3 regions of the Ornithinibacillus xuwenensis genome follow, and region 2 is predicted to be linked to each of the others. Evidence: riboswitches for the same ligand, from Rfam matches in the RefSeq annotation. Region 2 holds a riboswitch; each other region holds the start of a gene.
The links. A riboswitch is a leader RNA that binds a small molecule or an ion and turns the genes downstream of it on or off. The one in region 2 is predicted to bind thiamine pyrophosphate.

Region 1 (4,453 bases), on a different contig from region 2:
TATAACCAATGGGCAAATGTAAGCTCCACATTCATCTTCCTTTCTTTACCGTTGTGCTATAGCCTATGCGTGAACAATCATAGCGGTGAAAGGGAGATGTACGATAATGTAGTTTCTGCTTCTATATTTGAAAGAGGTTTGTATTACGGTGATCATCTAATGATTTATTATTAAGATTGCTAGAATTAATTTATGTAAGGCGGAGTTTATTACTTATCTGGATGGGAGATAGCGGATGTTGATGTAAAAGCAATTGAATCGAAAGCCAGTAGACTTAGTATTTACAGTCCAGTCTTCTATAGTTTCTATTATAGTTTCTCTGCGCATTCATGACAGTGGATAACACCGTTCTCATATACACCGTCTAGAAATCCGTTTTCACAAAAAACATTCTTCTTACAAGTAGTGCACTGACCAACTAATTCTTTCATTTACTTCACCTCTTATCTCCATTATAAAAGAAATCCAAAAAAGGGTAACCTCTTTTTAAGAGATTACCCTTTTGTGAGCGGAAAATAATTATGCTGATTGTAGTAGTGTTTTTGGTTGTTTGATAAATAAAATGAAAACGACAATGGTTGTGATAATAAATGAAGGTAACATGTAAGAACCGTTATATATTAAAGAATATAACCATAGCGCTTGACCTTCTGGTGCATATTCTGCCCAGAAAACGATACCCGCATAAAAGTGAGCTAAAAACCTTAGCGCCGTGCCGAGAAATACTCCTAGCGTTATATAGACGAAACGTTTCCCTACTTTACCATCTTTAATTGCTTGCTGTACATGTCTAGCAAAAATACCAGCTACTCCTAGTGCCGCAAATGCAAAGCAGTATTCAATAAATGCTTGTAAAGGCGTCTTAATATCAGGACCGAAAGCTAATTGAAGTGCTCCCCAGATAAATCCTGTTAATAGTCCTCCCTTTAATCCCCAACGAAAAGCAACGATAAATACTGGTATCATAGCAAAAGAAATTGATCCACCGTTAGGCATTTGAATAGATGGAATAAAATCTAATAATAAAGCTAAAGCTGCGAAGATTGCCACTTCAACCATGAACAATGTGCGTTTTGAACTCACATCAATTCCTCCCCTGTTGTAATCTAAAAATCTACTAATAGATTTTCAAACACAAAAAAAGCAATGCCAAGGGGAAGCTTCCTGATGGGGAATTCCGCTCACATTGCCTTTCATATCCATCAAAAAAGCCACCATCCCTACGCTAGTACTAACTAACAGGTTCTAAGGGTCTGAACATGTTCTGTTCACTCTCAGCCATTTGGCTCCCCCTGTGGGCTTATTCATTCACTTTTTTTGTTAACGCTATTGTATATTACTTTTCCAATTCTTGCAAGATTATCCGTTTATAACGAAATAAACTCTTCTACATCCTTCACACAAAGTGCAATGGCATCTTCCCAGAAGTCTGGCTTAGTCAGGTCAACATTTAAATGCTTCTTAGCGAGGTCTTCTACATCCATGCGACCAGTGTCTCGTAATAATGCTATATAGTCATCTTCAAAACTCTTATCACTCTTTTGTGCATGTGCATAGATTCCTAAACTAAACAGATAACCGAAAGTATATGGGAAGTTGTAGAATGGTGTACCTGTTATATGGAAGTGTAGTTTTGATGACCAGAAATTTGGATCATACTCTTCTAGTGCATCACAGTACGCTTCCTTCTGAGCCTCTAACATTAATTCATTTAAACGATTTACAGATACCATTCCTTGTTTTCTTTCTTCATAAAATCTAGTTTCAAACAAGAATCTTGCATGGATATTCATAAAGAAAGCAATACTGCGTTGTACTTTGTCCTCTAGCAATTCTCTTTTTTCTTCTTTACTTTCTGCACTCTTAACGGACGCATCTGCAACAATCATTTCAGCGAAGGTTGAAGCCGTTTCTGCTACATTCATTGCATAGCCTTGATTTAATCCATGAATATCATTCATAACATGCTGATGATAGGCATGACCTAATTCATGGGCAAGTGTTGAGATATTCGATGAAGTTCCAGAATACGTCATAAACACACGTGTTTGTTCACTATCTGGGAAGCTTGTACAGAATCCACCTGGGCGTTTTCCAGCGCGATCTTCCGCTTCAATCCATCGTTTCTCAAAAGCATTCTTAGAAAAGTCAGCCATTTTGGGACTAAACTCAGCAAAATGCTTTAAGATGAAATTTGCTCCATCTGTATAGGAAGATGTCTTCACTGAATTCGATAAAGGTGCACCAATATCGTATATGCTTAGCTTGTCTTTTCCAAGAAGCTCTGCTTTTTTATTTAGATAATTAACGAAATGCTTCTTGTTATTTGTAATAGCATTCCACATTGCATCTAATGTCTCTTGTTTCATACGATTAATTGAAAGTGGTTCCTTTAGTACATTATCCCAACCACGATGTTTATATTTTTGGATGCGGAATCCCGCTAGATGATTTAATGTCTGACTAAACAAATCTGCATTACTTTCCCAAGCCTTGCTAATTTGTTGAAATACATGCTTACGAAATTCGGGATCAGGATTACTTAATTTATTTGCTGCTTGTCCTACCGAATACGATTTTACTTCGCCATCCTCTTCGATGTCGACCGACATATTTCCTACAATCGTTTCATACATTTGCCCCCATGCATGGTAACCATCTACTGCAAGGTCATTTATTAGCACTTCTTGTTCTGATGTTAGTAATTCCTTAGCTGCCTCTCTTGTTTCATTTAATACAAATGAAACCTCTTGTAAGGAATCATGTTGTAACACATTCTTCCATGCTTCATCTGGTATGGATGCAAGCTTTTGATTTAATACGGTACGAATACCACCCATTTTCGCTCCTAATGCCGTACGTTTCCCAACTAATAGTTTAGCATTTGCGTCTTTTACATTCTGTGCACTCAAGCAGCTTATAAAAGCAAATGATTCACGTAGTTTTTTCATCGCAGTTTCTAGTTGCGTCACAATGTTAGATAGCGTAGACATATTATTTTCTATATCATTTGGATCAAAATCTTGTACAGATGTAGATAATTCTTCCATTCTAGATTGTACATCTTCTAAATAAGTTTGAAACTCATTTGAATCGCTTCCTCCTGGAAATATCACATCCAAATCCCAAGTTTTCTCGTATTCTCTCGTGTATTGCATCTAATCTCTCCTTAATTTTTTATAGTTAGAATTATTTCTATATTAACAATAAGTTTAACATTTTTCACTAGATATATTTGGAATTCCGAAATATTTTTTTCTCGAAATATTATTTATCCGAAATAAATCCCTCCTCATTCGGAATGAGGAGGGAACTTATTTTAACTCGTTGTAATGGTTGCACCAGTATTAGGATGCGCATAGATTTGTACCCTACCGAAATCTCTTGTTTCTATAATATATACATGTGCCTGAGTAGTACCTAATACTTTATAGGATAATCCACCAAATTTTGCTGGATTTAAAAATCCCTTTTCATTTCCTTTAACAGGTTCAACATCTAATGGATAAACGCGCCAGGAATTTTCAGTAGCTGGCAAGTTTAATATTCTTTGATCAGTTGTAGCTTGAGAATCTGTAGTTTCCGTTCGGTTATCATCATCACGGATACTAGCCCCTGTACTAGGATGTGCATAGATTTGTACCCTGCCAAAATCACTTGTTTGTATGACGTAAACATGTGCCTGTGTTCTTCCTAGAATTTCATAGGTTAAGCCACCAAACTTAGCCGGATTAAGGAATCCTTTTTCATTTCCTTTAGTCGGTGTAACACCTAATGGATATACTCTCCAAGAATTTTCACTTGCAGGTAAGTGTAAATGCTTTCCTGTTGAACTATCTGTGGTCGGACTGTTCGGAGTCTCAATATTATTATTCGATTGTTGACTACTGCTTCGATTAATAGTAGCACCTGTACTGGAGTGACCATATATTTGCACGCTTCCAAAATCCTTTGTTTCAATGATATAAACATGTGGAGTTGTTCTTCCTAATACCTCATAGGTTAATCCACCAAATTTTGCTGGGTTTAGGAAACCAACTTCATTCCCCTTTGTTGGTGCTACATCTAAGGGGTATACCCTCCATGAATTTGCAGATGCTGGCAAGTGAATATATTCACCCGTTTTTCCACCTGGTTCACTATCCGTTTGGTTAGGACTAGGGTTTACTGGCATTTCAACATGTTCAAAGTCACCTGAAGGATTTCGATACGAATAACCAGAAAACTCACAAAACGCCTTCACAACTGCTTCCGCATATACGAGGTGTTTTTCTCGTAATTGTTGTACATCGTCTCCAGGTGAATCCGCAAAGCCGTATTCGATAATATTTGTTACAACCGTTCCGGTATCGCGAATCATAAAATAATAATCTTGATTCGGGTTACCTGGTAATGTTCTTGTAAAAACACGGCGAACATTTTGACCTGCTCTACGAATTTCTGAAGCTATTTC
Region 2 (4,453 bases):
CAATTATTAGCCATTATGTTACCAGCAAGAACCTTCGTTCAAAAATATAAAGCCATGAGTATTGATACAATTAATCTTTCTCGTGCTGTAGAAGCTGCAGGAACTGTTGGAATAAACTTAGTGCCATGGGGAGTGCCAGCAGTATTTGTATCAGGGCTGTTTGATATTAGCCCAATCGAGTTTATTCCTTACGCTTTCTTTGTATTTCTGGTTCCACTTATTAATTTAATTTTCGGCTTTACTGGATGGACTATTACTCGCAGACATTACGAAAAGGAACATGTTGATTCGTCGTTAAAAGGAGAACAAGTAATATGAGTAACGTCATACTTTCCATTATTGGAACAGCCCAAGATGGGGGTATTCCCCATCCAAATTGTTTTTGTGAAAATTGCAGACTTGCCATGCAAGACCAAGATTTCAAACGTTTAGCTGCATCAATAGCAATTATCATACCAGATGAAGGAGCCTGGCATCTTATTGATGCCACGCCAGATATAAAGGAACAATTAAGGTTACTTCAATTAAAGTATCATTTAGCAGGTGAAATGATGCGCAGCATCTTTCTAACACATGCACATATGGGGCATCTTCCTGGTCTATTGTTTTTAGGTAAAGAAGCAATTAATACGAAAAGTATTCCCGTGTACGCTGGAACCCAGATAAAAAAACTATTGTTGGAACAAGCACCTTGGAAGCAATTGCATAACGATGAGAATATTGTCGTTAGGGAAATACACCATAAGGAATCAGTAAAGCTATCAAAGTCATTATCTATAAAACCATTACTTGTACCGCATCGAAATGAATTCTCTGAAACCTTCGGCTATTGGATTGATGGACCGACTAAGAGCGTACTCTATATCCCTGATATCGACCGATGGAAAGATTGGAATCTTGATATTGTTTCCCTTGCAAAAGAGGCGGATATATGTCTATTAGATGGAACTTTTTATTCTCCTAAGGACTTAGAGAAAATTGGACGTGACCTTCAAGATATACCTCATCCACCTATAACGGAAACAATGGATTTACTTCAAGAGGTTGCAAGCAAGACGAAAATAATCTTTACACATCTAAACCATTCGAATCCAGTAATTCATCCGGATGGCGCTTCCAAAAAACAAATCGAATCCAGAGGATTCTTTATTGCAGAAGAAAGGCAGGAAATCTGTATCTAAAAGGATTAACTAATGAAGGCGATAAGAATGTACTTATCGCCTTTTGTTAATGAACACGAAGTTCACGAAATTGAAATTCTGTATTCTGTTTACTGCTTGTAATTACAAATATATCGAGATGAGCTGATGATTTGCTTAGTTTGGCTGTTAACTCATATGGTTGCCAATCATTTGTTAGATGAAGATTCTGGGTTTTATGTTCAGAAAGCAGATTTCCTTGTTTATCAATTTCTTCCATTTTTATATAAACTGTACCTTTCCCTTGTAAATCCAATTGACAACGAATTTCTCCATCTGCTTTATTGGATTCAGGTGAATATACAAAGCCTTCCCCTACTTGTTCTCCATCGGTTTTAACAGTAAACGTTGCTTGCTCTACTTCTTCTACAGTTGCTCCGACACCAAAATATTTCGTTGTTGTTTCTTCTAGTGCAAGGACATCTAATCTTACTAGAGAAAAAAACAAGATGAACACAATTACCCCAAACCAATTCTTCATACAAATCCCTCCATCGAAACGTTACTTTAAATAGTCTGTTATGTTATCGAGTACCTTTTGTAGCTTCTCGGCTTGCTCCGTATACATTTCCTTTGCAGCAGGATTATCCGTTTGTAATGCAAAGCTTTCAAAATCAGCCTGCAATTTTTTTAATGTTGAACCAACTAAAGGACGCTGTTGAACCACCTCTTTCTTGAGGTCATCACTGTACAAATCCACATAAACATTTCCCTTTGAATCAACCTGCGCAAGGAACACATCTTGAAACGTGAGAGCTCCCTGTGCTTGTATTTCTCCTAATAGCCACTCCTTGGTATATCCTAGTTTTTTCAAACTATTTTTCATTACGTGCCCGTCAGAAATGATGATAGTTGGGCCGTGATCCCTTTCTACAGGTGTTTGAAGAATACGGGGAGTCACTGGCTGTTCCTCAGACTTTTTTAATATACTGAGTTGCCCATTTGTTTCAAATACTGCCATTTCAACATCCTGCACGTTAAACACTCCCTGCTCCCGTAGTAACAGCATTAATTCTTTAATAGCTAATTGGTTTTTCATTAGATTTTTTTCAAGAATTTTTCCATTTTCAATGACCATATCTGATTTTCCATCCGTAATTTGTAAAAATAGTTTTGATTTTAATCCGATATAACCCAATACGATTGGAAAAAGCCCCCATACTAAAAGCGCCATTAAACCATTTGATATTTTAATATTTTGATCCACTGCCATACTGGATGCAATTGACCCGATGGTGATTCCCACACAATAATCGAAAAATGTTAAATGGGATATTTGCTTCTTACCCATCACTCGAGCCATTAGGAGTAATAACAAAAATGCAATTACGGAACGAATTATGGTTATTAGGTATTCAGACACTTCTTCATTTCCCCTTGAAGTAAAATTATGTAAGCATTTTATAGTATTGGACAATCTAGAAATAACATACAAAATAGGAGAATGCTTATGTATAAAAAACCATACCTTCTAATTATCTTTCTTTCATTACTTTTTTCAGGTTGTGGACAACCAATAGGTGGAGAAATATTTTTTAATCAGATAAATGCTTTAGAGGATTCGATATCACATACAGATTGGGAAGAAACAAAATTACAAATGGATGAGCTTATCAAAATATATGAAGAAACACTATGGAAGCTTCAATTACTAGGTGACGAAGGTGAATATGAGGGGCTTCATGAAAGCCTAGAGCGACTAAAACCCGCAGTTGACCAAGAGGACAAGTTACAGGCATTACTTGAGCTTGCAACAATAAAAGGGTACCTTGAAGGAATTTATTCGATGTAACAATTAGGTATAATGACTCCCTTTACAAATTTGAAATGATTGTTTATAGTATTTCTGTAACATAACTGCATATCCGTAAACACTAGGGGAGCTGCTTTACGTGGCTGAGAAGGCATTGCCTGACCCTTATTTACCCGATCTAGATAATACTAGCGTGGGGAAGTGTAGTACACTGTATGTGTTTTTTCTATTGTTTTTTGAGGTACATACTTTTGTTACTGCATTCCCAAGGGAGTGCAGTTTTTTTGTTATATTAATTTTTTATAGGAGGAATTATGATGCGTATGAGATGTGGAGATAGTAGAATTGCAGGATGTCAGTTTACACTTTTTCCGATGAGCGATAATTTTGCAACTATTATTCTAACAGCACTAAAGGAAGTTGATACTTCTAAGGTTTGGAAGGATACAGATGACGTTTCTACATGTATTCGTGGAAAGTTGGTTCATGTTTTCGATGTAACAAGAGCTATATTTTTACATGCAGCCAAAACAGGAGAGCATGCTGCTATGAGTGGTACATATTCCATCGGATGTCCAGGTGATTCAAGCGGTGATGTATTAATGAGTGAAACTGACGTTGTGTTAAACCAACAGAATTCCCAAAGTATTCGTCAGCAGGCCAGCTGTAAATTTGCGCTATATCCTATGGGTAGAGAGGATTATATGGACACGATTTATGAACAAATCGATTTATCTCAATCCCAAGGTGTTAAAGTAAGTGGAAGCCATTATGCTACCCGCCTCGACGGAGATGTAAATGATATTTTTCGTACAATGGAAGAGGCGTTTGAAAATGTACAAAGCAAAGTTTCTCATGTCACCATGACATTTACGATTTCTGCAAATAGTCCCTCAACTAAATAACTTGACCCTTCATTTAGTGAGGTATTAATGCCAATTATATGCGGCATAAAGGAGGATTTTATATGACAAAGCATTGGAAATTAAAAGAAATTGTTCTCATGTCTATACTAGGCGTTGTATTTGGCGTTATCTATCTATTATTTTTCTTTGTTGGGCAAGGAATCACTACATTCTTAACCCCGTTTGGATTAGGACCACTAGGTTATGAATTTATTTTCGGTATTTGGTTTATTGTTTCTATATTAGCAGCCTATATCATCCGAAAACCTGGTATTGCTTTTACTGCAGAAGTTATCGCCGCTGTTGTAGAGGTACTTATTGGAAGTACAGCTGGTCCTACACTTATACTTACAGGGATGATACAAGGTGCGGGAGCTGAATTAGCCTTTGCAATAACAAAATGGCGTAATTATACATTACCAATTTTAATATTATCGGGTATGTTAGCTGCTAGTGTAAGTTTCATCTATCACTTATATGCATCTGGTATTATTGCCATGGGAGCATGGATTATCCTAGCATCACTTATCATCCGAATCATTAGTGGTGCACTTCTAGCTGGAATTCTTGGTAAATGGCTTGGCGATCAGCTTGCG
Region 3 (4,453 bases), on a different contig from region 2:
TCGGCGTGAATTCCTGCACCTCCACTTGGATCTGTTCCAGCAATCGTTAAGGAACAAGGAATCGTCATGAATGGATCGCCTGCTTTCCATCAGAAGGCCATTGTTCCAGACTATATGCCATTTCCCAGAATTTTAATTCTAGCTGACAGCTTTTTCGGAATGCATCCTTTATCCGTAATTTCTCATCAGGAGAAATATGTTCTGCATAGCGGTCCAGAAGCATTCTCATGTCATTGGTTGTGTTTTCTACTCTGGAATCAGCATAAAAGCGAATCCATTGATAAAAAGGATGGTCCTCTTTCGGCTGGTATTTTTCCATTAGCTCTTTTCCAATTTCTAAATAGGTCCAAGGACAAGGAAGTAAGGCACCTAGTATCTCCCCTAAAGTTCCAAGCTGTGCATGATACATCATATGCTTGATATAATGGTCTGCTGTTGGTGGAAGTGAGTGTCCCTGAAGTGATTCATAGCCAACTCCGATATAATCACAGAAATTGTGATGTGGGTGAATTTCATCATGCAGGATGAAGCTTATTTTGTCATGGAAATACATAATATCCTTCCGACTTGTTGATTTTGCTAAGGCTAACCCGTAAATTTTCATAAATGCGTTTAAATATTCAAAGTCGGCTTTTACATAGTGCTCAATCGCGCTTTTAGCAATATCACCCTTTCCGATACCTTCTACAAATGGGTGCTCAAAAATTAGTTGAAAAATATCATCATTTTCTTTTCTCAATTGATTCGTAAACGTCATTTAAAAATCCTCCTCATACTAATTTGATTCTCCTAAAAGCTTTTTACTAGACTATCCTGGTTGACACGTGACAAGATAAACCAGCCAATGAGTGCACCAGTAATACTGCTAATGAGAAATGATGGAAGAAAGGCAAATACCCCAACAGAACTACCCATCAAAATGATTGCAAAAGGTACGGCAAACACCGATCCTATTAATCCAGTACCAACCGCTTCCCCAATGACCGCGGCGATATTTTTCTTCGATTTTTGATAGAAGTACCCAGCTAGAAATGCGCCAATCATTCCACCAGGAAAAGCTAGTAATGTTCCTAGACCAAGCATATTTCGCAATAGACCAATCACAAATGCGATGATGACAGCAGGTCCTGGACCTAGCACTACTGCAGCTATGACATTAACGGCATGCTGTACAGGATATGCCTTCGCAATTCCCGCTGGAAACCAAAGTAGCTGTGCTCCCAGGGTACCGATTGCCACAAGGATTGCCATGGTTGTTAACAGTCGTGTTCGATTCAAATTGTCTCCCTCCCGTCTTTTAGGGATGACCAAAAAAGCCAGATCCACAAAGGGACCTGGCTTCCATAAGCTGAAATAGAATAGACATACATCGTCTGACTACTTCCCTACGCTGGTATTAACCAGATCAGGTCCATAAGAGTCGGAAAGCTTACGTGCTTTCCTCTCAGCCCACGAATTTTAGGGCACCCCTAGTAGTAATGTTTCATATTCGGTTACACAAACTTACCATAACAAAATTACTTCATCCTGTCACCAATATCATTCAAAAAGGGAAATAGTACCTAGAAAATTAGAAAGTTTCATCGGTTGATCGCTCACAGAAAACCGGTGAAATATTCACCATGTTATAATAATAGAATAGTAAGCGAATAAAGAGGAGGAATAGGATGCTAGCAATTAAAAATACCACAATTTTTGATGGAACAGGAAACAAAATAGAAGATAAGGTGATTCTTGTAAAGAACGGGAAATTCGAATCGATAACAAATGATAAAGCGATTCCAGATAGCTATCAGGTAATCGATGCTGCTGGAAAAATGGTAACACCAGGACTCATTGACGTACATACTCATTTGGGTGTATCCGAGGAAGGTGTTGGAAAAGAGGGAAGCGATTTTAACGAAACGAGCAGTCCAATTACCCCTCAAGTGCGTGCCATTGATGGAATTAATCCAATGGAAAAAGGATTTGAAGATGCTCGGAAATCAGGGGTTACCACTGTACAGGTAATGCCAGGGAGTGCGAATGTCATTGGTGGAGAAATGGTCGTTTTAAAGACTGCAGGTCATATTGTAGATGAAATGGTTGTGAAGGCACCTTCGGGTATGAAGGCAGCTTTGGGGGAAAACCCTAAAATGGTGCATGGTCCTAAGGGTAAGATGCCGGTCACCCGAATGGGAGTTGCTGCAAGACTTCGTGAAAAATTGATTGAAGCACAAAACTATTTAAATGGTGAACAAAAAGAAAGAAAACTAGATATGGAGAATCTTGCTAAAGTAATACGTAAAGAAATTCCATTGCGTGTGCATGCACACCGAGCAGATGATATTTTAACGGTTCTTCGCATTAAGCGCGAATTTGATATTGATGTAACAATTGAGCATTGTACAGAAGGGCATCATATTGCCGACTATATTGCGAAGCATGAGGATGTCCGTGTCTCGGTTGGTCCAACAATGTCCAGTAGATCTAAAGTAGAACTGAAGGACAAGGGTTGGAATACCATTAAAACACTAATGGATGCTGGAATATCCTGTTCTATCACAACAGATCATCCAGTTGTAGGAATATCCTACTTAGTGACAAGTGCGGTACACGCGATTAATGGAGGTATTACAGAGGAGCAAGCACTTCGAGCAATAACAATTGATGCAGCAAAGCATCTTGGTGTTGCTGATCGAGTTGGTTCAATTGAAGTAGGAAAAGATGCCGACTTTGTCATTTGGAGTGGTAATCCATTCGACTTACGCAGTCAAGTAGAACATGTTTTTATCGAAGGAAAAGCGATTTAAATTCTAGTGATACGTAACGAAAAGAAGCAATCACCATAGATTGAAAGGTGATTGCTTCTTATTTTTCTCAGATATGCTAGAATGACAGATTTTATGTCACCTCAAAGTATAGGTGGTGATGATATTGGCATCCTTCGTTAAAGCTTGATTGGCAATTTGGGCAATGTGTTGTTTTTAGGTATTCATGAATCGTGAGTTCTGTCTTGCAAACGCCACATATAATAGCCTTCGTATCGAATTCCTTGGCTTTCCATCTAATTATGTCGTGATTCTCACTTTCTTCATGACATTTAAAGCATGGATAATATTTATGACAGCATTTAAATTTTATCGCAATGATATCCTTCTCCGTATGATAATGTGTACAACGCGTTTGTTCATCAACTATCGGTCCATAAATCTTCGGCATTCCTTTTCCTCCTTACCCCACATTCACTATATAGAGTGTACTACAAATTAGTAGAAGAAGAACAAAATATAAGTGGATTCATTTGATGGAAAAACAGTTCTTGTGACCTATCTGTAAAGGATAAATTCTGGGAGGACTAATTGCTCTTGGAATCGAATATAGTATGTAAGTGTTCAATATAAAATCATGAGGAGGAGTAATCATGACCAAAAAAGTACTGATTCTTGCTGGAGATGCAGTAGAAGCTTTGGAGATTTATTATCCCTATTTTCGTTGTTTAGAGGAAGGCTTCGAAACGACAATTGCTGCATTATCACCGAAGAAACTGCACACTGTTGTTCATGACTTCATCGGATGGGATACATACACAGAAAAGGAAGGATATTTAATTGAAGCTACTGCAAGCTTCGAAGCTATCAATCCTGAGGAATATGATGGGTTAATTATTCCGGGTGGTCGTGCACCGGAGCATATGCGTTTGAGTGAGCATGTACCTGTAATTGTTCGTCACTTCTTTGAAGAAAATAAACCAATTGCGGCTGTTTGTCATGCGGCGCAAGTGTTATCGACTGTTCGTGAGCATATGAAAGGAAGAGAACTGACGGCCTATATTGCTTGTAAGCCTGAGGTAGAAGCATTAGGTTCAACTTATGTTAGTGAGTCCAATCATACGGATGGTAACTTAATATCGGGTCATGCTTGGCCAGACCTACCGACTTTAATGAAAGAATTTGTGAAACAGGTTAATGGTGTTGGTGTAGAAGCGTAACCTATTAAAAAAGGAGTAATTTTGATTCATGATAGTTACTCCTTTTTACCTTCCTTTGTTTAAATTTGGCTATAGTTAGCAATACTAAGCATATCGAATTTACGTAAAGGAAGTGTGTTTGTTGAGTCAACAAGATATACGTGTAGAAGTGGAGAAAATTATTGAAGAAAATAAAGTTGGTACAATGGCAACGATAAAAAATAATCGCCCACATACAAGATTTATGACCTTTTTCCATGAGGATTTAACCTTATATACGGCTACAAGCACTGAAACGGATAAGGTGGAGGAAGTTGAAGAAAATCCATATACACATATATTAATTGGTTACCAAGGAGAAGGATATGGTGATCAGTATGTGGATTATCATGGTAAGGTATCAATTAATAATTCAGAGGAACTAAAGCAAAAGCTATGGACTGATAATATGGCGCCATGGTTTGATGGACCGCAGGACCCAGCCTATACGATTTTAGAAATTAA

Region 1: linked by a shared signal. The riboswitch ahead of thiT (energy-coupled thiamine transporter ThiT) and the one ahead of ABC228_RS09470 (YkoF family thiamine/hydroxymethylpyrimidine-binding protein) in region 2 are both predicted to bind thiamine pyrophosphate.
Region 3: linked by a shared signal. The riboswitch ahead of thiW (energy coupling factor transporter S component ThiW) and the one ahead of ABC228_RS09470 (YkoF family thiamine/hydroxymethylpyrimidine-binding protein) in region 2 are both predicted to bind thiamine pyrophosphate.

What each region holds. Positions count from the first base shown of each region.
Region 1 is NZ_JBDIML010000001.1:963,137-967,589, forward strand. Features, by position in the region: gene ABC228_RS05525 (hypothetical protein) at 1-29, opposite strand, end outside; gene thiT (energy-coupled thiamine transporter ThiT) at 520-1,083, opposite strand; TPP riboswitch at 1,200-1,303, opposite strand; gene ABC228_RS05535 (M3 family oligoendopeptidase) at 1,368-3,158, opposite strand; gene ABC228_RS05540 (N-acetylmuramoyl-L-alanine amidase family protein) at 3,320-4,453, opposite strand, start outside.
Region 2 is NZ_JBDIML010000003.1:37,220-41,672, forward strand. Features, by position in the region: gene nhaC (Na+/H+ antiporter NhaC) at 1-318, shown strand, start outside; gene ABC228_RS09450 (MBL fold metallo-hydrolase) at 315-1,181, shown strand; gene ABC228_RS09455 (hypothetical protein) at 1,228-1,680, opposite strand; gene ABC228_RS09460 (DUF421 domain-containing protein) at 1,702-2,562, opposite strand; gene ABC228_RS09465 (DUF4363 family protein) at 2,650-2,991, shown strand; TPP riboswitch at 3,066-3,169, shown strand; gene ABC228_RS09470 (YkoF family thiamine/hydroxymethylpyrimidine-binding protein) at 3,267-3,857, shown strand; gene ABC228_RS09475 (ECF transporter S component) at 3,920-4,453, shown strand, end outside.
Region 3 is NZ_JBDIML010000002.1:363,751-368,203, forward strand. Features, by position in the region: gene thiD (bifunctional hydroxymethylpyrimidine kinase/phosphomethylpyrimidine kinase) at 1-68, opposite strand, end outside; gene tenA (thiaminase II) at 65-757, opposite strand; gene thiW (energy coupling factor transporter S component ThiW) at 790-1,278, opposite strand; TPP riboswitch at 1,366-1,481, opposite strand; gene ABC228_RS07685 (amidohydrolase) at 1,668-2,792, shown strand; gene ABC228_RS07690 (CHY zinc finger protein) at 2,884-3,201, opposite strand; gene ABC228_RS07695 (DJ-1/PfpI family protein) at 3,404-3,970, shown strand; gene ABC228_RS07700 (pyridoxamine 5'-phosphate oxidase family protein) at 4,083-4,453, shown strand, end outside.